3 regions of the Sedimentibacter sp. zth1 genome follow, and region 2 is predicted to be linked to each of the others. Evidence: a T-box and tRNA genes for the amino acid it is inferred to sense, from the RefSeq annotation. Region 2 holds a T-box; the other regions hold tRNA genes.
The links. The T-box of region 2 lies ahead of proS (proline--tRNA ligase). A T-box ahead of a tRNA ligase gene usually reads a tRNA of that ligase, here a tRNA-Pro.

Region 1 (10,119 bases), 1.5 Mb from region 2:
CTCGCCTTGTCTAAATCAAAAATTACTTCGTTTGTTTTTTCCTATACAATTTTCAAAGTTCAGCGATTTACTTTTATTGGTGGAGATGAGGAGAGTCGAACTCCTGACCCCCTGCTTGCAAGGCAGGTGCTCTCCCATCTGAGCTACACCCCCACATCAGCAAATCTTTTATCCACTACTCAAATTCTCACTTGAGTAGCAATGAAACAGCATAAGTTCCTTGTTTCGAACATGCCTTTCTGGCGTTCAAACCAGAAAAGCGACATTGAAACAAAATGTATTACTTTACATTTTGTTTTCTGTCTCCTTAGAAAGGAGGTGATCCAGCCGCACCTTCCGATACGGCTACCTTGTTACGACTTCACCCTAGTCATTAATCCTACCTTAGGCGCCTGCCTCCAAATGGTTAGCTCAGCGACTTTGGGTATTATCAACTTCCATGGTGTGACGGGCGGTGTGTACAAGACCCGGGAACGCATTCACCGCGACGTTCTGATTCGCGATTACTAGCAACTCCGACTTCATGTAGGCGAGTTGCAGCCTACAATCCGAACTGGGATCGGTTTATTAGGTTTGGCTCCAGCTCACGCTTTCGCTTCCCTTTGTTCCGACCATTGTAGCACGTGTGTAGCCCAAGACATAAGGGGCATGATGATTTGACGTCATCCCCACCTTCCTCCGGTTTGTCACCGGCAGTCTCACTAGAGTGCCCATCTTTCATGCTGGCAACTAATGATAAGGGTTGCGCTCGTTGCGGGACTTAACCCAACATCTCACGACACGAGCTGACGACAACCATGCACCACCTGTCTCCCTTGCTTCCGAAGAAGAGAGCACATTTCTGCACTTGTCAAGGGGATGTCAAGCCTTGGTAAGGTTCTTCGCGTTGCTTCGAATTAAACCACATGCTCCGCTGCTTGTGCGGGTCCCCGTCAATTCCTTTGAGTTTCAGTCTTGCGACCGTACTCCCCAGGCGGAGTGCTTATTGCGTTAGCTCCGGCACTGACCTCTCGGCCAACACCTAGCACTCATCGTTTACGGCGTGGACTACCAGGGTATCTAATCCTGTTCGCTCCCCACGCTTTCGTGTCTCAGCGTCAGTTACAGTCCAGTAAGTCGCCTTCGCCACTGGTGTTCCTCCTAATATCTACGCATTTCACCGCTACACTAGGAATTCCACTTACCTCTCCTGCACTCAAGTTACGCAGTTTCAAATGCTTACGAGGGTTTAGCCCTCGCCTTTCACATCTGACATACGTTACCGCCTACTCACCCTTTACGCCCAGTAAATCCGGACAACGCTCGCCCCCTACGTATTACCGCGGCTGCTGGCACGTAGTTAGCCGGGGCTTCCTCCTTTGGTACCGTCATTTTTTTCTTCCCAAAGGACAGAGCTTTACGATCCGAAAACCTTCTTCGCTCACGCGGCGTCGCTGCATCAGGCTTGCGCCCATTGTGCAATATTCCCCACTGCTGCCTCCCGTAGGAGTTTGGACCGTGTCTCAGTTCCAATGTGGCCGTTCACCCTCTCAGGCCGGCTATTGATCGTCGCCTTGGTAAGCCGTTACCTTACCAACTAGCTAATCAAACGCGAGCTCATCTCGTACCGATAAATCTTTGACTTATTAATCATGTGATTATTAAGTGTTATATGGTATTAATCCCAGTTTCCCGAGGCTATCCCTTTGTACGAGGCAGATTGCTCACGCGTTACTCACCCGTCCGCCGCTAATACTCATCCCGAAGGATTTTCTTCGCTCGACTTGCATGTGTTAGGCACGCCGCCAGCGTTCGTCCTGAGCCAGGATCAAACTCTCGTTTAATATCTGTTCTCAAGCTTACGCTTGGCATTAACTCTCGTTAATTGTTGTTGTTGTTTTTACTGTTTTTGTTCTATTTCTTATACTCTTGCGAGTACTGAAATCAAAGGTTGTTCTTATGCTGTTTTATTGTCTAAGGTTCATTTTTCAATGCTTTGCTGTCTCTCAACAGCTTTATTAGTTTACCATCTCTGTCGAAGTTTGTCAAGAACTTTTTTATTTTTTCTTAACGACTTCGTATACTAATTTTTTTTGCTTGATTAGCTTATCACAAGTATTAACTCATGTCAAGCAGTTTTTATATTTAATATTGTTGTACTAAATGGTGCCCAAAGGCGGAATCGAACCACCGACACGGGGATTTTCAGTCCCCTGCTCTACCGACTGAGCTATCTGGGCATAAATATTAGATGGTGGGCCTTCAAGGATTCGAACCTTGGACCTACCGGTTATGAGCCGGGCGCTCTAACCAACTGAGCTAAAGGCCCAAAATATTTTACAATATTTTGGTTTAAACTATGGTGGGCCTGGATGGACTCGAACCATCGACCTCACGCTTATCAGGCGTGCGCTCTAACCACCTGAGCTACAAGCCCATAATTTGCATATATGGTCGGGGCGGCAGGATTTGAACCCGCGGCCCTCTGGTCCCAAACCAGATGCGCTACCAAACTGCGCTACGCCCCGACATATTATTTAATTGGCGGAGAGGGTGGGATTCGAACCCACGTGGGCTTGCACCCTAACGGTTTTCAAGACCGCCCCGTTATGACCGCTTCGGTACCTCTCCATATTGGTGATCCATCCGCGATTCGAACGCGGGACACCCTGATTAAAAGTCAGGTGCTCTGCCGGCTGAGCTAATGGATCATATATTTGATAAATTATATCATACACTAAAGTTGGTGACCCATCAGGGATTCGAACCCTGGACACCCTGATTAAGAGTCAGGTGCTCTACCAACTGAGCTAATGAGTCAAATAAAAACCTTATGTAACTCAAAAACAAAATTTATGGTGAACCAGAAGGGAGTCGAACCCCCGGCACACGGCTTAGAAGGCCGTTGCTCTATCCAGCTGAGCTACTGGTCCACAATATTTATAAATGGAGCTGGTGAAAGGACTTGAACCCTCAACCTACTGATTACAAGTCAGTTGCTCTACCAATTGAGCTACACCAGCATGTATCTTGTTTTTATTGAAAATGGCGACTTGGATGGGGTTCGAACCCACGACCTCCAGCGTGACAGGCTGGCATTCTAACCAACTGAACTACCAAGCCACATTCAATTTTGTAAAAATGGTGGAAACAATAGGGCTCGAACCTATGACCCCCTGCTTGTAAGGCAGATGCTCTCCCAACTGAGCTATGCTTCCATGTTTTTTATTTTGTAATGGTGACCCTACCGAGACTCGAACTCGGGTTACTTCCGTGAAAGGGAAGTGTCTTAACCGCTTGACCATAGGGCCTTTTATTTTGATAATTTATTTTGGTAGCGGCGAACGGATTTGAACCGCTGACACTGCGGGTATGAACCGCATGCTCTAGCCAACTGAGCTACGCCGCCAATTTATTTTGGTAGCGGGGACAGGATTCGAACCTATGACCTTCGGGTTATGAGCCCGACGAGCTTCCAGCTGCTCCACCCCGCGACAAATTAATTATAAATGGTACCGAAGACCAGACTTGAACTGGTACGTTCTTTAGGGAACGCAGGATTTTAAGTCCTGTGCGTCTGCCAATTCCGCCACTCCGGCATATTCATGGCTCCGAGGGTGGGGCTCGAACCCACGACCTACCGGTTAACAGCCGGTTGCTCCACCATTGAGCTACCTCGGAATATCAATCTGGCGATGTCTTACTTTCCCAGGCAGTCACCCACCAAGTATCATCAGCGCTAAAGAGCTTAACTTCCGTGTTCGGGATGGGAACGGGTGTGTCCTCTTTGCTATTATCACCAGATTAGTATAACTCGTAATTTAAAAATTACTTCGTTATATTGTATATTAAGTTATCATTAAATTGAAAGTTTGAACTTTCAAAATTGTACAGGAAAAACTTTTCGAGATTTGTCCGACTGCATCACAAATCTATTTACTCACTTACGTTCGTATAGATTTGGATTTCGCTGGATCTGACCTACCATCCATTTGATTCTCAAATGGGGTTAGGATCATTATTGGTCAAGACCTCGACCTATTAGTATCACTCAGCTGAATACATTGCTGCACTTACACCTGTGACCTATCTACCTGTTAGTCTTTCAGGGGTCTTACTTACTTACGTAATGGGAAATCTTATCTTAAGGTTTGTTTCGCGCTTAGATGCCTTCAGCGCTTATCAATTCCAGACTTAGCTACTCAGCCGTGCTCCTGGCGGAACAACTGATTCACCATAGGTCTGTCCATCCCGGTCCTCTCGTACTAAGGACAGCTCCCTTCAAATTTCCTACGCCCACGACGGATAGGGACCGAACTGTCTCACGACGTTCTGAACCCAGCTCGCGTGCCTCTTTAATGGGCGAACAGCCCAACCCTTGGGACCTGCTTCAGCCCCAGGATGAGACGAGCCGACATCGAGGTGCCAAACCTCCCCGTCGATGTGGACTCTTGGGGGAGATAAGCCTGTTATCCCCAGGGTAGCTTTTATCCGTTAAGCGATGGCCCTTCCATTCGGCGCCACCGGATCACTAAGTCCAACTTTCGTTCCTGCTCGACATGTACGTCTTGCAGTCAAGCTTCCTTCTGCCTTTACACTCTTCGCACGATTTCCGACCGTGCTGAGGAAACCTTTGAGCGCCTCCGTTACTCTTTCGGAGGCGACCGCCCCAGTCAAACTGCCCAACTGACAGTGTCCATATACTGGATCACAGTATCATGTTAGAAATTCAGTATCAATAGAGTGGTATCCCAACAGCGACTCCACACATACTGGCGTACATGTTTCTTAGTCTCCCACCTATCCTGTACAATTAATACCGAATTCCAATGTCAGCCTGCAGTAAAGCTCCATGGGGTCTTTCCGTCCTGCCGCGGGTAACTCGCATCTTCACGAGTACTACAATTTCACCGGATCTATTGTTGAGACAGTGCTCAAATCGTTACACCTTTCGTGCGGGTCGGAACTTACCCGACAAGGAATTTCGCTACCTTAGGACCGTTATAGTTACGGCCGCCGTTTACTGGGGCTTAAGTTCACTGCTTCACTTACGCTTACAGCTCCCCTTAACCTTCCAGCACCGGGCAGGTGTCAGCCCCTATACTTCATCTTTCGATTTAGCAGAGACCTGTGTTTTTGGTAAACAGTCGCTTGAGCCTGTTTTCTGTGGCCCACTAAAGCTCCGGTCGTTCGACTTTCACTTCCATGGGCACCCCTTCTCCCGAAGTTACGGGGTTATTTTGCCTAGTTCCTTAACAATAGTTCTTCCGCTCATCTTTGGATTCTCTCCTTGACTACCTGTGTCGGTTTACGGTACGGGCACCTTGATCTCGATAGTGGATTTTCTTGACAGCGTAGACTCAGTTACTTCACTACTTGTTTTCGCTCCCATTCGTATCTCAGGATTATTGAAGAAACGGATTTGCCTATCTCTTCTCCCTACTTACTTAGACGTACTATTCCATCAGTACGCTAACTTATCTTTCTGTGTCCCCACTTCTCTTTTAACGATCTTCGGTGGTACTGGAATTTCCACCAGTTATCCATCGCCTACGCCTTTTGGCCTCGGCTTAGGTCCCGACTTACCCTGAGTGGACGAGCCTTCCTCAGGAATCCTTAGTCTTTCGATGGGTGAGATTCTCACTCACCTTTCGCTACTCATGCCAGCATTCTCTCTTCTGTACAATCCACAGCCTCTTTCGATGGCGCTTCGACTCGTACAGAATGCTCCTCTACCGATTGTATTAATACAATCCCACAGCTTCGGTGATAGATTTTAGCCCCGGTAATCTTCGGCGCAGGTCCACTCGACCAGTGAGCTATTACGCACTCTTTGAAAGTGTGGCTGCTTCTAAGCCAACTTCCTGGTTGTCTGTGTAGTCCTACATCCTTTTCCACTTAATCTATCTTTGGGACCTTAGCTGGTGATCTGGGCTCTTTCCCTTTTGACTATGAAACTTATCTCACATAGTCTGACTCCCAACGCTAATTTTATGGTATTCGGAGTTTGATAAGTTTCGGTAACGTATAACGTCCCTTGACTATTCAGTGCTCTACCCCCATTAATCTTACGTTAAGGCTAGCCCTAAAGCTATTTCGAGGAGAACCAGCTATCTCCAGGTTCGATTGGAATTTCACCGCTATCCACAAGTCATCCCATAGCTTTTAAACGCTAACGGGTTCGGTCCTCCACCAGATTTTACTCTAGCTTCAACCTGCTCATGGATAGGTCACCTGGTTTCGGGTCTACGACATGCAACTTTCGCCCTATTAAGACTCGCTTTCGCTTCGGCTCCTAACCTCTCAGTTATTAACCTTGCTGCATATCGTAACTCGCTGGCCCGTTCTACAAAAAGTACGCGGTCACACTCGTAGTGCTCCCACTGCTTATAAGCATAGGGTTTCAGGTTCTTTTTCACTCCCCTCCCGGGGTTCTTTTCACCTTTCCCTCACGGTACTATTTCTCTATCGGTCACTAAGTAGTATTTAGCCTTGGGAGATGGTCCTCCCTGCTTCCCACCGGATTTCTCGTGTCCTGTGGTACTCTGGATCATATCTTGCTCTTTGACTTTTTCGTCTACGTGTCTATCACACTCTTTGGAGCTTCTTTCCAGAAGTCTTTGACTATCGTCTCGGATACTTTGTTGATATGTCCGCAACCCCATGCCGAAACATGGTTTGGGCTCTACCGATTTCGCTCGCCGCTACTTTCGGTATCGTTTTTTACTTTCTCTTCCTAAGGGTACTTAGATGTTTCAGTTCCCCTCGTTCCCCACGTATGACTATTTATTCATCATACGTTACATACGGTTCTCCATATGTGAGTTTCCTCATTCGGATATCTACGGATTAATACTTGTTTGCAGTTTCCCGTAGCTTTTCGCAGCTTACCACGTCCTTCATCGGCTCTTAGTGCCAAGGCATTCGCCCTACGCTCTTTATATCTTGACCTCTTTTGCTCGGCCTTTTTCATTTATGCTTCGTTGGTCGTTTCTCAAGATGCTCATGTACAGATGTACATTCCGCTCTTTCGTTCCTTCCGCCTTGCCTAAATAAAAATTACCTTCGCAATTTTTAATCATCAGTTTAATTGTGCGTCTTCACACAACTATTTTTTTGGTTACTCTTGTAATTAATATTTGCTTCCGCTTATATTTTTTACTTAGTTTTATTGTTTTTTTGATGTTTTTCTCGTTTGTTTTTTCCTATACAATTTTCAAAGTTCAGCTTGCTTTGAACATTTTGTTGCCAAAATTTTCTCTGCATTAGTCTTAATACTCAAATTCTCACTTGAGCATCAATGAAACAGCATAAGTTCCTTGTTTCGAACATGCTTTTCTGGCGTTCAAACCAGAAAAGCGACATTGAAACAAAATGTATTACTTTACATTTTGTTTTCTGTCTCCTTAGAAAGGAGGTGATCCAGCCGCACCTTCCGATACGGCTACCTTGTTACGACTTCACCCTAGTCATTAATCCTACCTTAGGCGCCTGCCTCCAAATGGTTAGCTCAGCGACTTTGGGTATTATCAACTTCCATGGTGTGACGGGCGGTGTGTACAAGACCCGGGAACGCATTCACCGCGACGTTCTGATTCGCGATTACTAGCAACTCCGACTTCATGTAGGCGAGTTGCAGCCTACAATCCGAACTGGGATCGGTTTATTAGGTTTGGCTCCAGCTCACGCTTTCGCTTCCCTTTGTTCCGACCATTGTAGCACGTGTGTAGCCCAAGACATAAGGGGCATGATGATTTGACGTCATCCCCACCTTCCTCCGGTTTGTCACCGGCAGTCTCACTAGAGTGCCCATCTTTCATGCTGGCAACTAATGATAAGGGTTGCGCTCGTTGCGGGACTTAACCCAACATCTCACGACACGAGCTGACGACAACCATGCACCACCTGTCTCCCTTGCTTCCGAAGAAGAGAGCACATTTCTGCACTTGTCAAGGGGATGTCAAGCCTTGGTAAGGTTCTTCGCGTTGCTTCGAATTAAACCACATGCTCCGCTGCTTGTGCGGGTCCCCGTCAATTCCTTTGAGTTTCAGTCTTGCGACCGTACTCCCCAGGCGGAGTGCTTATTGCGTTAGCTCCGGCACTGACCTCTCGGCCAACACCTAGCACTCATCGTTTACGGCGTGGACTACCAGGGTATCTAATCCTGTTCGCTCCCCACGCTTTCGTGTCTCAGCGTCAGTTACAGTCCAGTAAGTCGCCTTCGCCACTGGTGTTCCTCCTAATATCTACGCATTTCACCGCTACACTAGGAATTCCACTTACCTCTCCTGCACTCAAGTTACGCAGTTTCAAATGCTTACGAGGGTTTAGCCCTCGCCTTTCACATCTGACATACGTTACCGCCTACTCACCCTTTACGCCCAGTAAATCCGGACAACGCTCGCCCCCTACGTATTACCGCGGCTGCTGGCACGTAGTTAGCCGGGGCTTCCTCCTTTGGTACCGTCATTTTTTTCTTCCCAAAGGACAGAGCTTTACGATCCGAAAACCTTCTTCGCTCACGCGGCGTCGCTGCATCAGGCTTGCGCCCATTGTGCAATATTCCCCACTGCTGCCTCCCGTAGGAGTTTGGACCGTGTCTCAGTTCCAATGTGGCCGTTCACCCTCTCAGGCCGGCTATTGATCGTCGCCTTGGTAAGCCATTACCTTACCAACTAGCTAATCAAACGCGAGCTCATCTCGTACCGATAAATCTTTGACTTATTAATCATGTGATCAATAAGTGTTATATGGTATTAATCCCAGTTTCCCGAGGCTATCCCTTTGTACGAGGCAGATTGCTCACGCGTTACTCACCCGTCCGCCGCTAATACTCGTCCCGAAAGACTTTCTTCGCTCGACTTGCATGTGTTAGGCACGCCGCCAGCGTTCGTCCTGAGCCAGGATCAAACTCTCGTTTAATATCTGTTCTCAAGCTTACGCTTGGCACTAACTCTCGTTAGTTGTTGTTGTTGTTACTGTTTTTTGTTCTATTTCTTATACTCTTGCGAGTACTGAAATCAAAGGTTGTTCTTATGCTGTTTTATTGTCTAAGGTGCGAACAAATTTCGTCAAAAATTTTAAGTCAATTTGCACTTCGCAACGGCGTTAGCCATGTTGCGGGTTCTTATAAATTATCTTTTTTAGCACTTTCTGCGTTACTTTCATTTTCCAGTGCTCGTGTATTCTTTATACACTGTGCGCTTCAAATTTCAGTTGCCTTAAAATTATCTAAAAAATATTAATTTATATTCATTTTTCAATGCTTTGCTGTCTCTCAACAGCTTTATTAGTTTACCATCTCTGTCGAAGTTTGTCAAGAACTTTTTTAAATTATTTATTTTTACATTATAACTTATTTTTCTCTTTTCGACAGCTATAATAGCTTATCATATTTTGTTTTATCTGTCAACACTTATTTTAATTTTTTATTTAACTGAAATTAATTTTTTTTGACAGCTTTAGTAGTATAACAAAAACAGATTATTTTGTCAACACTATTTTTAAATAATGTTAATTTCTCAAATATATATAATAGTTACGACTTACTTAATTTATCATATTTTTATTTGTATGTCAAGGATTTTTAAGTTTTAAAATGAAATAACATGCTTAGATTTTATTTAAAAATCCTAACATTATATAAACAAAACGCATACTATTATGAAGAATTTTTTTCATATAGTATGCGCTTATATATTCTATTCTAAACTTTGCCACATTTCTTCTGTACCAAAATTAAAAGCCCAAACACCTTTTCCTACTAAATTATATTTCTTTACTATTTCCATTCTATTACTAAGAGACGTTTCATCTTCATTCCATACTCTACACCTAACGCCATCAATCATCTTTTCACCATAGTTTTGACCTGTTGTTACATCATATGATAACTCAATACCTAATTCATCTAGCAATTTTTCTGCTGTACTTATTTTAAGAGATGTTGATTTTACAACAAGTGCATCATCTTCCATTGATTCTTCCCATAGTCTCGTATAAAAAGGAACTGCTAATATTACCTTTCCATCATTAACACTTTCAAGTAAATTTTCAACACCATATTCAATCCATGGTATTGAACCAACTGAACCAGATACTCCACTTACATTTTGATCGTATGCCATTAGTACCACATAA
Region 2 (10,119 bases):
CTGATTTTATATTTAACACTGTACCATCTATAATATTAGTGAAAGACAATTTAAAATACATCCCATCACATGCGATTATTATTGACATAGCTTCTTCTCCAGGAGGCGTTGATTACATTTCAGCAAAAGAACTTAAAATACAAGCTAAAAATTGCTTGGGTTTACCTGGAAAATATGCACCAAAATCATCTGGAGAAATTATTGCACAAGTTATAGAAAATATATTATCTGAAAGAAGTAGTGAATATGAAGTTAGATAAAAAAAATGTGGGTGTAGCATTCACAGGTTCTTTTTGTACATTGGAAAAAACATTTAAAGAATTAGAAAACATATTAGAAGAAAATTGTAATGTAAACACTGTATTTTCCTATTCATCTCAGAATATAGATTGCAGATTTGGTAAATCAGACGATTTTATAGAAAGAGCATATAAACTAACGAAAAACAAACCAATATTAACATTAGAAGAAGCAGAACCGCTAGGACCTAAGAATTTATTGGATATACTCATAATTGCACCTTGCACAGGTAATACTGCTGCTAAACTAGTTAATGGTATTACTGATACACCAGTATTAATGGCGGCTAAAGGACATCTACGAAATAACAAACCGTTGGTTATCTCACTCTCAACAAATGATGCTTTGGGCTACAATTTGAAAAATATAGGCCTTTTGTTAAATACAAAAAATATATACTTTGTACCTTTCGGCCAAGATGATTATATTAGAAAGCCAAATTCAATGGTAGCACACACCAATATGATAATTGATACTATGGAAAAAGCACTTGATGGAGTGCAAATACAACCAATAGTGATTAGTCCTCATAAATAATAGAAAACGTTCATGATAATATAATATTCATGAACGTTTTCTGTGCATTTAATAGGTAAATAAATCATTTATTAAAAATTATTTATTTATCAATTATTTAAGTTGAAATGACTGGCAATCTGTACATTCAATAGCAGTAGGATTTTGTTCATGTGTCCCTATTTGTATTGATTGCAAAGTACAGTAATTATTACAACAATCATGATACTTGCATTGCTGAACTGTACATTTTATGCAATTGTTTTGTGGCATATTGCACCTCCTCAATTTCAATAATAGTATTATGTGAAGTAAATGAAATATAATACTGGTATATTTTTATTCATAAGTTAAATCCAAACAAATATAATTTAAAAGGAGGTATTTTATGATATTGACAATTAAAAAAAGAAACATAGTATGCATTGCTTGTACAATTGCTTTTACTTTTTTGTTTGCATTTATTATAAGTGTGTATGGTAAAGACTGTTATTATACATTTAGTGAAGAAACAAATTGGGGGTTAAGCTTTCAAAATGAAGGAAAAACTCCAGTTGGAAATGCATCTAGCAACTATTTAAAGAAGTTTAATTCTTATTTTGTGAAAGATACTGAAGATAAGACTATATATTTAACATTTGATTGTGGATATGAAAATGGATTTACTGAAAATATTTTGGATATTCTAAAAAAGCATAATATAAAAGCAACTTTTTTTGTAGTGGGAAATTATTTAGAAACAAGTCCAGATATTATTTTGAGAATGTGCAATGAAGGTCACATTGTAGGTAACCATACATATCATCATCCAGATATGTCTAAAATATCTGAGATAGAATCATTTAGAAATGAACTTAAGGAAGTAGAAACTAAATATAAAGAAATAACAGGAAAAGATATGTTAAAATATTATAGACCACCTCAAGGTAAATTTAGCGAAAATAATTTAAAACTTGCCAATGAATTGGAATATAAAACTATATTTTGGAGTTTAGCATATGTTGATTGGTACAATAATAATCAGCCTTCAAAGAATGAAGCATTCAAAAAATTAATTCCAAGGATGCATCCAGGGGCAATAGTGCTATTACATAGTACATCAAAAACAAATTCAGAAATTTTAGATGAGTTATTAACAAAATGGGAAGAAATGGGATATACATTTAAAAATTTAGATGAACTATAATATGAGAGTAAAAAAAAGGGGAGATAATCCCCTTTTTTAGCTTCAAAATATGTAATTAAAAATGTTCAAATCCATTCCCGAATACTTCATGTACATTCCTAATTAGAACAAATACCGATGGGTCTATTGTTTTTAAATCCTTTTTCAATTTAAAATATTGATTTTTAGAAAGAACAGTAACAATTATATCTTTTGATTCATGAGTATAACCACCTTCTGCTTTATATACGGTTACACCACGATTTATATTATTGAATATAAAATCTTTTACTTCGTTGGACTTATTAGAAATAATAACAACTTCTTTTTTAATAGTGAATCCGTCTATAAAATAGTTAATAAGTAGTCCTTTTAAAAACCATCCTAAAATACCTAAAATACCTTCTTTTATACCAAATGTAAATATTGCCATGAAAACAACAATAGCATCCGCTACCAATAATGCAGTACCGAAATTTAAGTTAAAATATTTATTGAATATTTTTGCCAAAATATCAGTCCCACCAGTAGAAGCGTTTTGGTTGAATACTATAGCTAGTCCAGCTGCAAAAAGTATAACTCCAATTATTAGGTTCAATAATGTTTCGTCTGTTATAGGTCCATAAATTGGAAATAAATTTTCCATTATATACATAATCAATGATAAATTTATAACGGCAAATATAGTTTTTCCTCCAAACTCCCGACCACAAAATACAAATCCTAATATAAGTAAAATTACATTCGATATGAATGTTACTGTAGATAAAGGTAAAGGCAAATAACTTGTCATTACCAATGAAAAACCAGTAACTCCACCTATAGCTATACTTTCAGGTGCTAAAAAATAAAATATACCTGATGCTGCAATTGATGTACCTACAGCTGTTAAAAGATACTCTATTATTGTTTTTTTATTAAACATAAAAAAAACCTCCTATTAATTATGTCAATAGTATACGTTAACGTGTAAATATTAACTTATATGGCACAATAAATCAAGCTATTTATAATTTCCGTTTTTAATTATGTGAAAGTTAAAAAAATAACAATATAATAATTTATTTTTAGCTTTTTTTTATTTAACTATTCGAAACCATGTCCTAATACTTCATGCACACTTCTAACTAAAACAAATACGTCTGAATCTATTGTTTTTAATTTTTTCTTCAAAGAGAAGTATTCTTTTTTACCGACAACAGTAACAACAATGTCCTTAGGTTTGTTTGTATAACCACCTTGTGCCTTATAAATAGTAACACCTCTATCAATTTCTGAAAAGATAAAATTTTTAATTTCCGTAGCTTTATCAGATACAATAACAACTTCTTTTTTTATTGTTAAACCATCTATGAAATAGTTGATAACCAAACCATTTAAGAACCATCCTAATGCACCTATAATACCTTTGCTGATACCAAAAGTAAATAATGCGGAGCCTACAACAAAAGCATCTGCAGCAAGCATTCCTGTTCCAATGTTTAAATTAAGATATTTATTAAGTAGAATTGCAATTATATCAGTACCACCTGTGGAAGCGTTTTGGTTAAATACAATTGTTAATCCACCACCCGAAATGATAATGCCGCAAAATAGATTTAACAAAATTTCATCAGTAACAGGATTTGAGATAGGGAAAAAAGTTTCCATTAAGAAAAGATAAAAAGATAATAAAACTACAGATAATATTGTTTTACCACCAAATTCTTTTCCAATAAAAATAAAGCCTATTATTAGTAGTATAGTATTAATTATAAGAGTTACCGCTGATATGGGTAAAGGTATATATGATGTTAAGACTATTGAAAATCCCGATACACCTCCAGCTGCTAAGTTCTGAGGTGCCATAAAATAGAAAATACCTATGGCTACAAGTAGTGTTCCTATAGCCACAAAGGTATATTCTTTAATTGCTCTTTTAATGTTCATTGTTTTTGCTCCTAAATGTTTTATTTTACTTATACTACAATAAGATATACAATAAATCAAGAAAATAAAAAAGTAAATTTTGTTAAAAATGCCTATTTTGTAAGCATTTTTACCGAATATCTCCCTTAAAGGCAAGGAAGTCCTGTCCTTTGCAATCCTTGTTTTTTATATACTAGGAGTAGAATTTTCCTAGTATATAAAAAATAAAGCTTAGTAGTGACTAAGCTTTATATCATTTAATAACATATGTAATTTTACTATATTTCATTATTTATAATTTTATTTGGAGTTTTCAGTTTACTTAATGGTTAATTACATTCCATATGTTGTTAACGACAATAAGTATTATACACAAAAATTAAAATATTATTCATAATTTGGTAATTTAATTTTTTTACAAATAGAGACATGAAAGTGTAGTTAAAAAAATATTGACAAAAATATTTAGCTAATATACAATTACATCATAATATAAAGGATGATGATTAGGACTATTAGATATACAAGGATTAAAGAGAGAAAGCTATTGGTGAAAAGCTTTTATCCAAATATATATTGAACCTACCTAGGAGTTTTTGGGGATAAACCCAAACGGCACAAACCGTTATTTGTTCGAGAGATTGCAAACTAAAAAATTGCAATAATAAGAGTGGTACCGCGGAAATCCGTCTCTAAAAATTTAGAGGCGGTTTATTTATGCCAATTTACAGCGAAGCTCTAACCCCATTTGTCGAAGGCAAATAACACTTATAATTTTTATGATAAATATAATAATATATATAGAAAGGAATTAATAAAATGGCTAAGAACAAACAATTTGTAAAAGAAATAACACCAATGGAAGATGATTTTAGTAGATGGTATACTGATGTAATAATTAAAAATGAGTTAGTAGACTATTCACCAGTTAAAGGTTTTATGGTTATAAGACCTTATGGTTTTGCATTGTGGGAAAAAATACAAGAATATGCAGACAGAAGATTCAAAGAAACAGGACATAAAAACTGTTATTTCCCTTTATTAATACCAGAAAGTTTGCTTAATAAAGAAAAAGAGCACGTTGAAGGATTTGCCCCAGAGGTTGCTTGGGTGACACACGGTGGTAACAATGAGTTAGGTGAAAGATTATGTGTTAGACCAACATCAGAAACAATAATTTGCAATATGTATAGCAAATGGTTAAATTCATACAGAGATTTACCATATCTATACAATCAATGGTGTAGTGTTGTTAGATGGGAAAAAGCAACAAGACCATTTTTAAGAACATCAGAATTCTTATGGCAAGAAGGTCATACTCTTCATGAAACAGCTGAAGAAGCACAAACAGAAACATTGCAAATGCTTAATATCTACAAAGAAGTAGCAGAAGAATTGCTTGCTATGCCAGTTGTAGTAGGTAAAAAAAGTGAAAAAGAAAAATTTGCAGGAGCTTATGCAACATACACAATGGAAGCATTAATGCATGATGGTCAGGCATTACAAGCTGGTACATCACATAACTTAGGACAGCATTTCACAAAAGCATTTGATATAACATACCTTGGAAGAGATGGGAAACAACAATATCCATATCATACATCATGGGGTATTTCAACAAGACTAATAGGTGGGCTTATAATGGTTCATAGTGATAACAGAGGTCTTGTATTACCACCAAGAGTAGCGCCAACACAAGTTGTTATAATACCAATAGCTCAGAAAAAAGAAGGCGTATTAGAAAAAGCCAATGCATTATATGATGAAATCAAAGCATTAGGTATAAGAGTAGAGCTAGATGATGATGCTTCAAACTCACCAGGTTGGAAATTTAACCAATATGAGATGAAAGGTTATCCAATAAGAGTGGAAATAGGACCAAAAGATATTGAAAATAATCAAGCAATAGCTGTCAGAAGAGATAAATTAGAAAAAGAGATAGTATCACTTGATGACATAGGTGATACTATAAAATCATTGTTAGAAACTATGCAGGTAGAAATGCTTGAAAAAGCAAGAGCGCATAGAGAAGCACACACTTATTACATGGATAGCTATGAAAACTACAAAAAAGAAGTAACTGAAAAACCAGGATTTACTAAAGCAATGTGGTGTGGATGTAAAGAATGTGAAGAAAAATTAAAAGAAGAAACAGGCGCAACAATCAGATGTATACCATTTGAGCAAGAGCATTTATCAGACACTTGTCAATTCTGTGGCAAGGAAGCAAAACATATGGTTTACATTGCAAGAGCATATTAAAATAGAAAAGTCAAAAATCAAAGCCGATAGATTTTATGAATTTATCGGTTTTGTTATGCATAGATTTAAATATATGCATAACAAAATTTGTAAAAATGATAGAATTATAAAAAGTAATAAATATTTGGAGGAAATATGGAAAATAAATCTAATGGCAAGGCTATCGCATCTTTAGTACTAGGTATCATTTCGTGTGTATTTGTATTTTCTGGTCCTGCATCCTTTTTAGGAGTTATTTTAGGTATAATAGGAATTATACTTGGTGTTCAAGCTAAAAAAGAAGAACCTTCTGGAATGGCTATTGCAGGATTAGTTCTATCAATTATTGCTGTAGCAATATGTGCAATAAGTTTTTTATCTTGCGTTGCTTGTGTTGGTGCTGGCGCGGTGGCTTCTTCACTACCGTATTAGTAACGAATAACAAAACAATTAAAAATAAAAGCAAACAAGTTGTTTGCTTTTATTTTTAATTAAATACTTATAATAATTTGATATACGGAGGAAATATGTGTCCATTTATAAACATATTGGGATTTAATATTAGTGCATATGCACTTTGTATTTTCATTGGAATTGGTATAGGAACAATTGTTGCCATATCTCGTAATAAAATTAATTACCAACAAAAAGATGATATTTTTAATGCGATTTTATATGGAATAATAGGTCTTATGATTGGTGGGAAAATTTTATATTTGGCAATTAATTTTAAAGAGTTACTGCAATATTTGAAATCATTTAATGAAAATTTACAAAATCTTTTGGCAATGATGCAAGGTGGTTTTGTTTTTTATAGTGGCTTAATTGGAAGCATAATCGCAATTTATTTATATTGTAAAAGGTATAAAATAAATTTCTGGAATTTAATAGATACAATAACTCCATCAATTCCACTTGCACATGCGTTTGGAAGATTGGGTTGCTTTTGTGCTGGTTGTTGTTATGGAAAACCATATCCAAGTCCGATAGGCATGATGTTTAATAATTCAAACGTTGCACCACATGGTATAACTTTGTTTCCAGTTCAGCTTTTAGAAGCCACTTTAAATTTGATATTATTCATTATATTAATTATATATGGGAGAAAAAAAAGAAAGAATGGCAATATGATATGTTTTTACCTTGTAGCTTATTCAATAATTAGATTTATTTTAGAATATTTTAGATATGATGAACTAAGAGGTATAATGTTTGGTATATCAACTTCACAATGGATTAGTATACTCATTGTTGTAGTAGTTGGCTTAAATTTTATAATAAAACACCTAAAAAATAGATATCGCATATAATATTTATATTAATATATATAAGAATAAGTTTATAGGAGTTGAGTTGTTATGAAAAAATTTAATGTTGCAATACTTGGCGCAACTGGCATGGTAGGCCAAGAAATGATTAAAATACTCGAAGAAAGAGATTTTCCAATAAGTAATTTAAGACCATTGGCAAGTAAAAATAGTTCGGGCAAGAAAATTTTGTTTTGTGATAAACAATATACAGTAGAAGAGGCCAATGAAAATTCATTTAAAAATATTGACATAGTTTTGGGAGCAGTTGGAAATGGCCTTAGCAAGATGTTGATGCCATATGCTGTTAAAGAAGGTGCAATTGTTATTGACAACAGTAGTGCATACAGGTTAGATGATGATGTACCGCTAATCATACCAGAAATAAATGAAGAGGATTTAAAAAATCACAAAGGAATAATATCTAATCCAAATTGTTCTACAATTATTGCACTTGTGGCATTAAATAAATTAAATGAGTTTTCTAAAATTAATAGAATTATAGTTTCTACCTATCAAGCAGTATCGGGTGCAGGTATTGGTGGAATAAATGAACTTAAAGAGCAGATAGAAGATTTGTCAAAAGGTATTACTCCAAAGACAAATTTTTTTCAATATCAAATAGCATATAATCTAATACCTCAAATTGGTAGTTTTGTAGAAGATGGATATACTCAGGAAGAAATGAAAATGCAAAATGAAGGTAGAAAAATACTTCATAATGAAGAACTTAGAGTTAATTGTACATGTGTACGTGTGCCAGTATTTAGAAGTCATTCGGAATCTATAACTATAGAAACAGAGAAAGAAATATCAGTTGATATGGCAAAAAAACTTTTGAAAAGAGCAGAAGGAATAAAATTAGTTGATGATAAAAATGAATTAAAATATCCTATGCCACTTGAAACATCAAATCAAGATTTAGTTTATGTAGGAAGAATAAGAAAAGATATAAGTAAAGATAATTCTTTATCATTATGGTGTTGTGGTGATCAAATTAGAAAAGGTGCTGCAACCAATGCTGTTCAAATTGCTGAGGCGCTTATAACTGAAGGATTAGTATAAAATATTTGCAAAAATGGTACCTAGAGTATAAAATAGAATGTATGAAAAGGTATCTTTTTTTTGAAAAAACATAGGACAAGCTATTTACTACTGGGACAAACATTAGTAGATAAATGACAAATAACATACAATTGGTATATTAAATTTTATAATCATCTAATATGCCAAAATTATTATATAAGGGAGAAATAAAATGATATTAATAAAAAATGGATATATTAAAACAATGTCTAAAGCAGGTGATATAGAAAACGGACAAATTTTAATAGAAAATGGAAAAATAAAAGCTATAGGAAAAGATATTAAGACAACAACTGATGTTGAAATTATTGATGCTAAAGGGCTTTTAGTAGCACCTGGTTTTGTAGATGGACACTGCCATATTGGAATGTTTGAAGAAGGAATAGGATTTGAGGGAGATGATGGAAACGAAGCTGTTGAACCTGTAACACCACAGTTAAGAGCTATTGATTCTATAAATCCTATGTGTATTGCATTTGGTGAAGCCTTAAAAGGAGGAGTTACAACAGCAGTAACAGGACCTGGAAGTGCAAACGTTATAGGCGGAACATTTGTAGCTATAAAAACCTATGGAAAAAGAATTGATAATATGATAATAAAAGATCCAGTAGCGATGAAAATAGCATTTGGCGAAAATCCTAAAAGAGTTTATGATGATCAGCATAAATCTCCATCTACTCGTATGGCTACAGCTGCAGTTTTAAGAGAAACACTTTTTGATGCAAGAAACTATTTTGAAGAGTTGGAAGCCTCTAAAGATGATCCTGATAAAAAACCTGATTTTGATATGAAAATGGAAGCACTTATACCTGTTCTTAAAAAAGAAATTCCTTTAAAAGCACACGCTCATAGAGCAGATGATATATTTACAGCACTTAGAATTGCAAAGGAATTTGATTTAGATATAACACTTGACCATTGTACAGAGGGTCATATGATAGCAGATGAACTAGCAAAGGAAAATAAGCCAGCATTTGTAGGACCTACCCTAAGCGATAAATCTAAATATGAATTAAGAAATTTGACATTTGATACACCTAGAGTTTTAGTTGAAAATGGCTTGAAAATTGGTATAATAACAGATTCACCTGTTATTCCACTTCAGTATTTAAGTCTTTGTGCAGGTCTTGCAGTTAAAGCAGGTCTAGATGAAGAAGAAGCATGGAAAGCAATAACTATAAATCCAGCCGAGATAGTAGGCATAGCAGATAGAGTAGGAAGCTTAGAAGTGGGTAAAGATGCTGATATAGCAATTTTTGAAGGTAATCCTCTAAAAGATGTGGATTGTAAAACAAAATATACACTTATAGAAGGCAAGGTAGTATATAATAATTAATTTATCATTTATGAAATAAGTATAATTTTTGTCTTGAAATAACACAATCTAAAATAGTAAATTGCATAATTTGATAAAAACTTTATGATAATAATAATGCAACACTCAAAATATCTTGATAAAATAGGAAAATTGTGATAATTTATACTCAAACAGTTTTAATAGAGGTATACTTATATGAATAAATTAAAAAACAAAATTGGTGTTTTTGATTCAGGACTTGGTGGAATAAGTGTTTTAAAAGAATTAGTTAAGCTAAT
Region 3 (10,119 bases), 1.5 Mb from region 2:
TAACTGGTGGAAATTCCAGTACCACCGAAGATCGTTAAAAGAGAAGTGGGGACACAGAAAGATAAGTTAGCGTACTGATGGAATAGTACGTCTAAGTAAGTAGGGAGAAGAGATAGGCAAATCCGTTTCTTCAATAATCCTGAGATACGAATGGGAGCGAAAACAAGTAGTGAAGTAACTGAGTCTACGCTGTCAAGAAAATCCACTATCGAGATCAAGGTGCCCGTACCGTAAACCGACACAGGTAGTCAAGGAGAGAATCCAAAGATGAGCGGAAGAACTATTGTTAAGGAACTAGGCAAAATAACCCCGTAACTTCGGGAGAAGGGGTGCCCATGGAAGTGAAAGTCGAACGACCGGAGCTTTAGTGGGCCACAGAAAACAGGCTCAAGCGACTGTTTACCAAAAACACAGGTCTCTGCTAAATCGAAAGATGAAGTATAGGGGCTGACACCTGCCCGGTGCTGGAAGGTTAAGGGGAGCTGTAAGCGTAAGTGAAGCAGTGAACTTAAGCCCCAGTAAACGGCGGCCGTAACTATAACGGTCCTAAGGTAGCGAAATTCCTTGTCGGGTAAGTTCCGACCCGCACGAAAGGTGTAACGATTTGAGCACTGTCTCAACAATAGATCCGGTGAAATTGTAGTACTCGTGAAGATGCGAGTTACCCGCGGCAGGACGGAAAGACCCCATGGAGCTTTACTGCAGGCTGACATTGGAATTCGGTATTAATTGTACAGGATAGGTGGGAGACTAAGAAACATGTACGCCAGTATGTGTGGAGTCGCTGTTGGGATACCACTCTATTGATACTGAATTTCTAACATGATACTGTGATCCAGTATATGGACACTGTCAGTTGGGCAGTTTGACTGGGGCGGTCGCCTCCGAAAGAGTAACGGAGGCGCTCAAAGGTTTCCTCAGCACGGTCGGAAATCGTGCGAAGAGTGTAAAGGCAGAAGGAAGCTTGACTGCAAGACGTACATGTCGAGCAGGAACGAAAGTTGGACTTAGTGATCCGGTGGCGCCGAATGGAAGGGCCATCGCTTAACGGATAAAAGCTACCCTGGGGATAACAGGCTTATCTCCCCCAAGAGTCCACATCGACGGGGAGGTTTGGCACCTCGATGTCGGCTCGTCTCATCCTGGGGCTGAAGCAGGTCCCAAGGGTTGGGCTGTTCGCCCATTAAAGAGGCACGCGAGCTGGGTTCAGAACGTCGTGAGACAGTTCGGTCCCTATCCGTCGTGGGCGTAGGAAATTTGAAGGGAGCTGTCCTTAGTACGAGAGGACCGGGATGGACAGACCTATGGTGAATCAGTTGTTCCGCCAGGAGCACGGCTGAGTAGCTAAGTCTGGAATTGATAAGCGCTGAAGGCATCTAAGCGCGAAACAAACCTTAAGATAAGATTTCCCATTACGTAAGTAAGTAAGACCCCTGAAAGACTAACAGGTAGATAGGTCACAGGTGTAAGTGCAGCAATGTATTCAGCTGAGTGATACTAATAGGTCGAGGTCTTGACCAATAATGATCCTAACCCCATTTGATTCTCAAATGGATGGTAGGTCAGATCCAGCGAAATCCAAATCTATACGAACGTAAGTGAGTAAATAGATTTGTGATACAGTCGGACAAATCTCGAAAAGTTTTTCCTATACAATTTTGAAAGTTCAAACTTTCAATTTAATGATAACTTAATATACAATATAACGAAGTAATTTTTAAATTACGAGTTATACTAATCTGGTGATAATAGCAAAGAGGACACACCCGTTCCCATTCCGAACACGGAAGTTAAGCTCTTTAGCGCTGATGATACTTGGTGGGTGACTGCCTGGGAAAGTAAGACATCGCCAGATTGATATTCCGAGGTAGCTCAATGGTGGAGCAACCGGCTGTTAACCGGTAGGTCGTGGGTTCGAGCCCCACCCTCGGAGCCATGAATGTGCCGGAGTGGCGGAATTGGCAGACGCACAGGACTTAAAATCCTGCGTTCCCTAAAGAACGTACCAGTTCAAGTCTGGTCTTCGGTACCATTTTAAATTAATTTGTCGCGGGGTGGAGCAGCTGGAAGCTCGTCGGGCTCATAACCCGAAGGTCATAGGTTCGAATCCTGTCCCCGCTACCAAAATAAAAGGCCCTATGGTCAAGCGGTTAAGACACTTCCCTTTCACGGAAGTAACCCGAGTTCGAGTCTCGGTAGGGTCACCATTACAAAATAAAAAACATGGAAGCATAGCTCAGTTGGGAGAGCATCTGCCTTACAAGCAGGGGGTCATAGGTTCGAGCCCTATTGTTTCCACCATTTTTACAAAATTGAATGTGGCTTGGTAGTTCAGTTGGTTAGAATGCCAGCCTGTCACGCTGGAGGTCGTGGGTTCGAACCCCATCCAAGTCGCCATTTTCAATAAAAACAAGATACATGCTGGTGTAGCTCAATTGGTAGAGCAACTGACTTGTAATCAGTAGGTTGAGGGTTCAAGTCCTTTCACCAGCTCCATTTTCGCAGAAATTACGGAGTAATTTCAATACACAATGCGAAAGACGCAACGGCGTAAGCCATGTTGCGGAAAATAATTTTACTGAAAATATGGGAGGGTTCCCGAGTGGCTAAAGGGGACGGACTGTAAATCCGTTGGCAACGCCTTCACTGGTTCGAATCCAGTCCTTCCCACCAATTAAGTTTAAAATGCGGAAGTGGCTCAGTGGTAGAGCATCGCCTTGCCAAGGCGAGGGTCGCGAGTTCGAATCTCGTCTTCCGCTCCAAAAGTAACAAAAAATGTTAAAACGCATATAATGCGGGTGTAGCTCAGTGGTAGAGCCCCAGCCTTCCAAGCTGGTTGCGAGGGTCCGATTCCCTTCACCCGCTCCATTAAAAAAATTTATGGACCAGTAGCTCAGCTGGATAGAGCAACGGCCTTCTAAGCCGTGTGCCGGGGGTTCGACTCCCTTCTGGTTCACCATAAGTTGGGGTATAGCCAAGCGGTAAGGCACTAGACTTTGACTCTAGCATTCGTAGGTTCAAATCCTGCTACTCCAGCCATTTTTAAAAATTAATATAGTGATCCATTAGCTCAGCTGGCAGAGCACCTGACTTTTAATCAGGGTGTCCCGCGTTCGAATCGCGGATGGATCACCACGGAGAGGTACCGAAGCGGTCATAACGGGGCGGTCTTGAAAACCGTTAGGGTGTAAGCCCACGTGGGTTCGAATCCCACCCTCTCCGCCAATTTAATAGTTATAAAAATATATATGGAGAAGTACTCAAGTGGCTGAAGAGGCGCCCCTGCTAAGGGTGTAGATCCGATAAGGATGCGAGGGTTCAAATCCCTCCTTCTCCGCCATATTTATACCAAAATATTTTGTAATATTTTGGGCCTTTAGCTCAGTTGGTTAGAGCGCCCGGCTCATAACCGGTAGGTCCAAGGTTCGAATCCTTGAAGGCCCACCATTTACACCATAGGGGTGTAGTTCAGTTGGTAGAACAATGGTCTCCAAAACCATGTGTCGTGGGTTCAAGTCCTGCCACCCCTGCCAATTTTATTAAGCAAAAACAGGATAATAATTAAATAATAGTATTTCGGGGCGTAGCGCAGTTTGGTAGCGCATCTGGTTTGGGACCAGAGGGCCGCGGGTTCAAATCCTGCCGCCCCGACCAGTATTTAAATGTGGGCTTGTAGCTCAGGTGGTTAGAGCGCACGCCTGATAAGCGTGAGGTCGATGGTTCGAGTCCATCCAGGCCCACCACATTTTTCCAAAATATATTAATATTTTGGGCTTTTAGCTCAGTTGGTTAGAGCGCCCGGCTCATAACCGGTAGGTCCAAGGTTCGAATCCTTGAAGGCCCACCATGTTTGCCCAGATAGCTCAGTCGGTAGAGCAGGGGACTGAAAATCCCCGTGTCGGTGGTTCGATTCCGCCTTTGGGCACCATAGTAAAAACGTTGATTATTTTTAATCAACGTTTTTTATATACTGGGAAAGTCTACTTTTAGTATATAAAAAACGAGGATTGCAAAGGACGGGACGTCCTTGCCTTTAAGGGGAGTGCTCAGTAAAAATGCCTATTTCATAAGCATTTTTACGCCGAAGGGGGACATTGGTCCCCCTAGCGGAGTTGCGTAGTAACTTTTTTATTACAATAATATTTAATTTTTTAAATATCTTTTAATGCCTTTTCAATAATACTACATACATTTTCAAATAATAGAGTTCCATTAATTACTATTGGCACAATATTATCTTTTAAATTAGGCAATGTGTTAAAGTTCATCAATTTTATTTCATTATTATCTATAAATAATATATAATTATCGCTATCGCTTTTATATAGAGAAATCAAAATATCTAATTTTGTTATAGATGTTTGACTTTTGAAATTTAATTTATAGCAAAGTTTATTTGAGTTGTAATCCAATTTGTAATCAGTTATATTTAAAAATTTAATTTTTATTGCCTTGTTTGATATACTAATATCTTTTTTATTAACTTTCAATATACCTAATGTTTTGGAATAAAATATTTTATCATATGAATTCAAAATATTATCAAATATTATTGGAAGATAGTAAACATCTTCAAAATTATGCAAAAGTATTAAATCTCTGTGCTCATCTTTTTTATGAATTTTATATGCTTCATACAAGGTTATTACATCTTTGCCAGACAATGTGTCTTCTCTAAATATCTTAAAATATTTTTCAACAGTTTTAAGCTTATTATTTGCAATATTAATCTTATTTTTAAAATTCAGCATATCTTTATACAAATCAATACTATGTAGATTATTTAAATTAAAATCTATATTGTATTTTTCAAATTTTTTATTCAAATATGTTATATCAAATGATTTCCCGTTATATGTTATGATATATTTTTTTGTATATATTTTACTCATAAGGAAAAACAATGATTCTAATTCTTCCTGTTCATTTATAGAAAATGTTTGATAGATAATTTTTTTATTATTTTCAACTATCAAAAATGTTATAGAAACAATTTCACTCGTAACAGCAGATAATCCAGATGTTTCAATGTCTAAGTAAACACTGTCATTAAATATCTCTTCTATAAATTTATTATTTAAATTATAATCTTCAATAATTTTTTTACTAATCATTTTAATCCGTCCTATAAACAGTTTTTGTTTCCCCTAATAAGTTGCTTTATGTAGAATAATTTGGTAATATAAATACGGGGGTATAAATATGTATTATTTTGTAATTTATTTCGTTGCATATGTTTTGAGTATAATAGTATGTTTATATTTAAACTATAAAACTGCAATAATTTTAAGTCTAATATTTTTTGCACTGGGTATTGTTACGACAAAAAAATATGTAGCGTGTTTTTTAATAATTTTATTTGCGGTTTTGTCTGTTGTATGTATTAATTATAATTCAAAATCTATTTTAACACAATATCTTAATGATGATGTTAATGTAATTGTAGAAATAAAGAATGTTATTAAAGATGACAAAGAATCTGAATTTATTAGCTATAATGTTAATGTAATATGTCTAAACGGAAAAAATATACATGAAAAATCAATTCTATACATAAAAAAAGAAAATAAAATCGAAATAAATTCAATTCATAAAATTAACGTTAGCGTATCTAAAATTCAAGAATCTAAGAATTTTTTGCTTTTTAATTATAAAAAATCGCTTCGAACTAAAAAAATATTTGTAAACTTATTTGCAAATACAAAACCCAACCTTATAAAAAAGGATTATTCAAAAGTCAATACTATAGTAAATAATTTTAAAGGATTTGTCGAAAAATTGTTTTATTCAAATCTTAATGAAAAAAATGCAAATATTATATTATCAATTTTGTTAGGAGATAAGAAATACTTAGATGATGATTTATATAAAAGTATACAAAGAACTGGCCTGGCACATATATTTGCTGTCTCTGGTTTGCATATAGGTATATTATACGGCTTCTTAATAAAATTATTTTGTATGATTGGGTTTAACAAAAAGATTAGCTGGTTTTTAACATGGGGATTTTTGTGGTGCTATGGGTTTTTGATAGGATTTCCAGTGTCTGTTCTTAGAAGTTTAATAATGTTTACGTTCGTGTTTGGAGCAGAGTTATTGTATAGAAAATATAATACTATTAACTCAATTGTTATAGCAGCCTTTATATTATTAGTGGTAAACCCATTTTATTTATTTGATGTAGGTTTTCAATTGTCGTTTACCGCTGCATTTTGCTTAATTATTTTTAATAAGTATGTTAAGGATAAATTGAAATCTAAGAATACCATTATTTCTAGCATTTATTTATATATTTTTTTACAATTATTCACACTTCCTATTATGTCGTACTATTTTAATTATCTTTCATTGTTGGGCATTTTATACAATATAGCATTAGTTCCTATTTTTAGTGTACTTATTGTTATTGCATTTATTTCTGTTGGTGTAGGTTTTTTATGTGTATATACACTTGTCTTACCTTTAAAGATATATGATTATGTATTCAATGTTATTAGGTATGTAATAGATTGGGGTTCTAAAAGTAGTATTGCAGGTGTTAAAATACCCTCTATGAGGCTTTTAACTTGCTTTTTTTACTATGTTTTCTTAGCTTTAATACTATTTATAATAAATAATAAAAAATGCAGTTACAAGCGTATTTTATTTGCAACTTTTATAGTATACTACTGCATCAATTTTTTCATTATACCGCTAAGTTTAGATGGAACAAGACTTAATATAGTTGATGTTTCACAAGGCGTATTTATTATCCTAAGACACAATGATATAAATTTGATATTTGACGCGGGTAGCAATTCAGATAATATTGGCAAATATGTTTGTGCACCTTATATACTCAAAAATGGTTTTAATGATATAAAATCAATATTTATTAGCCACTGGCACATAGATCATTATAGTGGTGTTAATGAAATATTAAGTAGTTCTAAAGTTGGTAATGTATATTCTAGTTCCGAAGACGACAAGAATCTAATAAATTGCCATTGTAATCTTTTAAACAATACAGATAGTATAATTATAGATAATGAATTTAAAATTGATATATTATGGCCTAAAATCGGTTTTAAGTCTAATAATGAAAATAACATGTCCAATGTATATTTAGTAAAGTGTGGAAAAATAAAAATACTTATTACTGGGGATATCGAAAAGGAGGCTGAAAGGCAGATTCTAGATAGATTGGAAGATATAAATGTTTTAATTGTTCCTCATCATGGAAGTAAAACTTCTTCTACTACTGAATTTGTACAAGCAGTTAATCCTGATATTGCAGTATTTTCATATGGTAAAAATAATTATGGTATTCCACATCAGGAGGTTATTGATAAATATAATGATATAGGTTCAGATATTTTATCAACTTTTACTAATGGTGAAATTAATATTATGGAAATTAATGATGAAATATATTATAATACCTATAAGGGCAATCATTCTGAAAATATGAATGAAATATATAAATTATATTTTTTATTGAATTTATATATATTTGTTATATTATTAGTATATGTAATGTTTTATAAAAATTATATTTTAGATAAAAGATATGAGGGAAAATATGAGTTATAAAGAATTAATAAATAATATAAAAAAAGAAGATTTATTTTGTTTCAATATAATATATGGAAATGAAACCTTTCTAATTGATAATGCCATAAAAAGTGTAATCAATAAATTTGTTTCTAAAAATTTAAGAGAATTGAATTTTACTAAATTTGAAAAAATTGATGATAAGGAAAATGAATTTATAGAAACAGTTGCAACTTTTCCTTTTATGTCTGATAAAAAAGTAATTATTGTTGATGATAGTGATTTTTTAACTTCATCTGGTTCTATTAATAAAAGCATAGAGGAAAAGCTTATTAAATTAACAAAAGATAACATAGATACTACGATAGTATTATTTATTTTAAAAGGCAAAAAACCTGATAATAGAAAAAAATTGGTAAAAATAATCAAAGAAAATAAAGCAATATATGAAATTAAAAAATTAGATGAAGGTGAGTTAACTAACTATATAGTAGAAGGTTTTAAAAAAAATTCAGTTAAAATTACATCATCGAATGCAAGCTATATTGCAACAAACTGTGGTTATTTAGATTATGAAAGTACAGTTGATTTGTATGATGTAAATAATGAAATTCATAAAATTGCATCATATACATTAGATGAAGGCGAAGTAAATAGAGAAGTTATTGATGCTCTTTTAATAAAATCTCTTGATAGTAATATTTTTAGACTTGTTGATTTTATATGTGACGGTAAGAAAAAAGAAGCAAATAAAATGCTAGGAAACATGTTAATAAATGGTGTGGCTGAGCTATTTATTATGCATATGATAACAAGGCAGGTTAGAATGATTTATCAATATCAAATATTATACAAAAAAGGTTACTCATCTTCTCAAGTTTCTGATACTATGAAAATAAAGCCGTTTATAGCGAAGAAACTTAGTAGTTTATCTAAAAATATAAGTATGGATAAAACTGAAAAAATACTGAATACTCTTTTAAATATTGACAGACAAATTAAAACGGGGTTAATAGATAAGACAGTTGGATTAGAAATAATATGTAATTCTTTTTAAAGAAGTAATACAATATAAATTAATTTAGAATAGAGAATAAAATGGATAACAACTTAATTAGAAGTAAGAGAAAATTAGACCATATAAAATATGCACTTAAGGAAAGTAACAATAATACTAAAACAGGTCTTGATGATATAGTACTTATTCACAAGGCATTACCTAAATATAACCTTCAAGATATTGAAATAAATACAACTTTTTTAGGTAAGAAAATTAGCGCACCAATTTTTATAAACGCTATGACAGGTGGACATAAAGACGTTTTGAAAATAAACGAAATATTAGGAAGAGTTTCACGTGACGCTGACATACCAATTGCGGTTGGTTCTCAAAAGGCTGGAGTTGAAGATAAAAATCTTTTTGAAACATATAGTATAGTTAGAAAAATTAATCCTGAAGGAGTAGTTATTGGCAATTTATCTGCTAATTGTTCTTTAGAAGATGCTAAAATTGCTGTTGAGATGATAGAGGCGGATGCTTTACAATTGCATTTGAATGTAGCCCAGGAAATCAGTATGAAAGAGGGAGATACTACATTCGAAAATATAAGAGAAAATATAATAAATTTAAAAGAAGGTATAAATGTACCAGTGATTGTAAAAGAGGTTGGTTGTGGTATGAGCCTTGAAACTATAAAAGAGCTTATGAGTATGGATATTAAATACATTGATATTAGTGGAGCAGGAGGTACAAATTTTATAGATATAGAATATTCAAGACATAGTAAAGTTATTGATAATTCATTAATCAATTGGGGAATACCAACAGCATATTCTATGGTTGAAGCAAATATAGCTGGACTAAATGGATTTATAGTATCAGGAGGAATAAAAAATTCTTTTGATATTGCAAAGTGTTTATCAATGGGTGCTAAAATGGTAGGTATATCTGGAGAAATATTGAAACAATATTTTAAAAATGTTAATATAAATGACTGGATAGAAGAATTAAAAAGTAATTTGAAGAAAATTATGTTACTTACAAATTCATCTTGTATAAGTGAATTAACTATATGTGACAAGGTTATCAAGGGTGAGCTTTTAGAATGGCAAAATATTAGAAAGTAGTCTTATAAATATTTGATTATTAAAGATGTATAAGACTTTATATATATTTAATTATAATAAAAATGGGCTTAACATTTAATGTTACAGCCCTTTTATGATTAAGCTATTTTATTTAATCTTTGTTGTAATCTACTAACTTTTCTAGCAGCTGCGTGTTTGTGAATAGTGTTTTTAGCAGCAGCTCTATCTAATTTAGCTTCAACTTCTTTTAAATATTCCTTCGCTTTTTCAACGTCACCGCTTTCAATAGCAGTTTCGAATTTTTTAATATAAGTTTTTATTTCTGATTTTCTAACTTTGTTTATAGCAGTTTTTTTATCAATAACTAAAATTCTTTTTTTTGCTGATTTAATGTTTGCCAAATGTTTCACCTCCCCTGATGAGATTTAATATTTTAATATTTTAATATTCAATATTACAATTTATTAAACATAGCATACCAATTATACAAGTTTCTCA

Region 1: it encodes a tRNA-Pro, which carries the amino acid that the T-box ahead of proS (proline--tRNA ligase) is inferred to sense. The anticodon was not compared.
Region 3: it encodes a tRNA-Pro, which carries the amino acid that the T-box ahead of proS (proline--tRNA ligase) is inferred to sense. The anticodon was not compared.

The regions. Positions count from the first base shown of each region.
Region 1 is NZ_CP071445.1:1,375,506-1,385,624, forward strand. Features, by position in the region: tRNA gene JYG23_RS06975 (tRNA-Ala) at 78-153, opposite strand; rRNA gene JYG23_RS06980 (16S ribosomal RNA) at 312-1,823, opposite strand; tRNA gene JYG23_RS06985 (tRNA-Phe) at 2,144-2,219, opposite strand; tRNA gene JYG23_RS06990 (tRNA-Ile) at 2,232-2,308, opposite strand; tRNA gene JYG23_RS06995 (tRNA-Ile) at 2,340-2,416, opposite strand; tRNA gene JYG23_RS07000 (tRNA-Pro) at 2,431-2,507, opposite strand; tRNA gene JYG23_RS07005 (tRNA-Ser) at 2,522-2,610, opposite strand; tRNA gene JYG23_RS07010 (tRNA-Lys) at 2,615-2,690, opposite strand; tRNA gene JYG23_RS07015 (tRNA-Lys) at 2,724-2,799, opposite strand; tRNA gene JYG23_RS07020 (tRNA-Arg) at 2,836-2,912, opposite strand; tRNA gene JYG23_RS07025 (tRNA-Thr) at 2,927-3,002, opposite strand; tRNA gene JYG23_RS07030 (tRNA-Asp) at 3,026-3,102, opposite strand; tRNA gene JYG23_RS07035 (tRNA-Val) at 3,122-3,197, opposite strand; tRNA gene JYG23_RS07040 (tRNA-Glu) at 3,216-3,290, opposite strand; tRNA gene JYG23_RS07045 (tRNA-Met) at 3,312-3,388, opposite strand; tRNA gene JYG23_RS07050 (tRNA-Met) at 3,398-3,473, opposite strand; tRNA gene JYG23_RS07055 (tRNA-Leu) at 3,490-3,578, opposite strand; tRNA gene JYG23_RS07060 (tRNA-Asn) at 3,586-3,660, opposite strand; rRNA gene rrf (5S ribosomal RNA) at 3,667-3,783, opposite strand; rRNA gene JYG23_RS07070 (23S ribosomal RNA) at 4,001-6,930, opposite strand; rRNA gene JYG23_RS07075 (16S ribosomal RNA) at 7,390-8,901, opposite strand; gene JYG23_RS07080 (glycosyl hydrolase family 18 protein) at 9,681-10,119, opposite strand, start outside.
Region 2 is NZ_CP071445.1:3,005,916-3,016,034, forward strand. Features, by position in the region: gene dpsA (dipicolinate synthase subunit DpsA) at 1-260, shown strand, start outside; gene JYG23_RS14175 (dipicolinate synthase subunit B) at 247-837, shown strand; gene JYG23_RS14180 (DUF1540 domain-containing protein) at 931-1,089, opposite strand; gene pdaA (delta-lactam-biosynthetic de-N-acetylase) at 1,205-2,002, shown strand; gene JYG23_RS14190 (YitT family protein) at 2,058-2,906, opposite strand; gene JYG23_RS14195 (YitT family protein) at 3,068-3,910, opposite strand; T-box leader at 4,383-4,586, shown strand; gene proS (proline--tRNA ligase) at 4,709-6,151, shown strand; gene JYG23_RS14205 (hypothetical protein) at 6,287-6,562, shown strand; gene lgt (prolipoprotein diacylglyceryl transferase) at 6,658-7,440, shown strand; gene JYG23_RS14215 (aspartate-semialdehyde dehydrogenase) at 7,489-8,502, shown strand; gene JYG23_RS14220 (amidohydrolase) at 8,696-9,859, shown strand; gene murI (glutamate racemase) at 10,037-10,119, shown strand, end outside.
Region 3 is NZ_CP071445.1:1,363,612-1,373,730, reverse strand. Features, by position in the region: rRNA gene JYG23_RS06970 (23S ribosomal RNA) at 1-1,521, shown strand, start outside; rRNA gene rrf (5S ribosomal RNA) at 1,739-1,855, shown strand; tRNA gene JYG23_RS06960 (tRNA-Asn) at 1,862-1,936, shown strand; tRNA gene JYG23_RS06955 (tRNA-Leu) at 1,944-2,032, shown strand; tRNA gene JYG23_RS06950 (tRNA-Met) at 2,049-2,124, shown strand; tRNA gene JYG23_RS06945 (tRNA-Glu) at 2,133-2,207, shown strand; tRNA gene JYG23_RS06940 (tRNA-Val) at 2,226-2,301, shown strand; tRNA gene JYG23_RS06935 (tRNA-Asp) at 2,321-2,397, shown strand; tRNA gene JYG23_RS06930 (tRNA-Thr) at 2,421-2,496, shown strand; tRNA gene JYG23_RS06925 (tRNA-Tyr) at 2,589-2,673, shown strand; tRNA gene JYG23_RS06920 (tRNA-Gly) at 2,688-2,762, shown strand; tRNA gene JYG23_RS06915 (tRNA-Gly) at 2,795-2,868, shown strand; tRNA gene JYG23_RS06910 (tRNA-Arg) at 2,883-2,959, shown strand; tRNA gene JYG23_RS06905 (tRNA-Gln) at 2,965-3,039, shown strand; tRNA gene JYG23_RS06900 (tRNA-Lys) at 3,060-3,135, shown strand; tRNA gene JYG23_RS06895 (tRNA-Ser) at 3,137-3,225, shown strand; tRNA gene JYG23_RS06890 (tRNA-Ser) at 3,251-3,340, shown strand; tRNA gene JYG23_RS06885 (tRNA-Ile) at 3,371-3,447, shown strand; tRNA gene JYG23_RS06880 (tRNA-Trp) at 3,458-3,533, shown strand; tRNA gene JYG23_RS06875 (tRNA-Pro) at 3,578-3,654, shown strand; tRNA gene JYG23_RS06870 (tRNA-Ile) at 3,667-3,743, shown strand; tRNA gene JYG23_RS06865 (tRNA-Ile) at 3,771-3,847, shown strand; tRNA gene JYG23_RS06860 (tRNA-Phe) at 3,853-3,928, shown strand; gene JYG23_RS06855 (ribonuclease H-like domain-containing protein) at 4,152-5,114, opposite strand; gene JYG23_RS06850 (DNA internalization-related competence protein ComEC/Rec2) at 5,203-7,572, shown strand; gene holA (DNA polymerase III subunit delta) at 7,562-8,590, shown strand; gene fni (type 2 isopentenyl-diphosphate Delta-isomerase) at 8,632-9,660, shown strand; gene rpsT (30S ribosomal protein S20) at 9,759-10,022, opposite strand.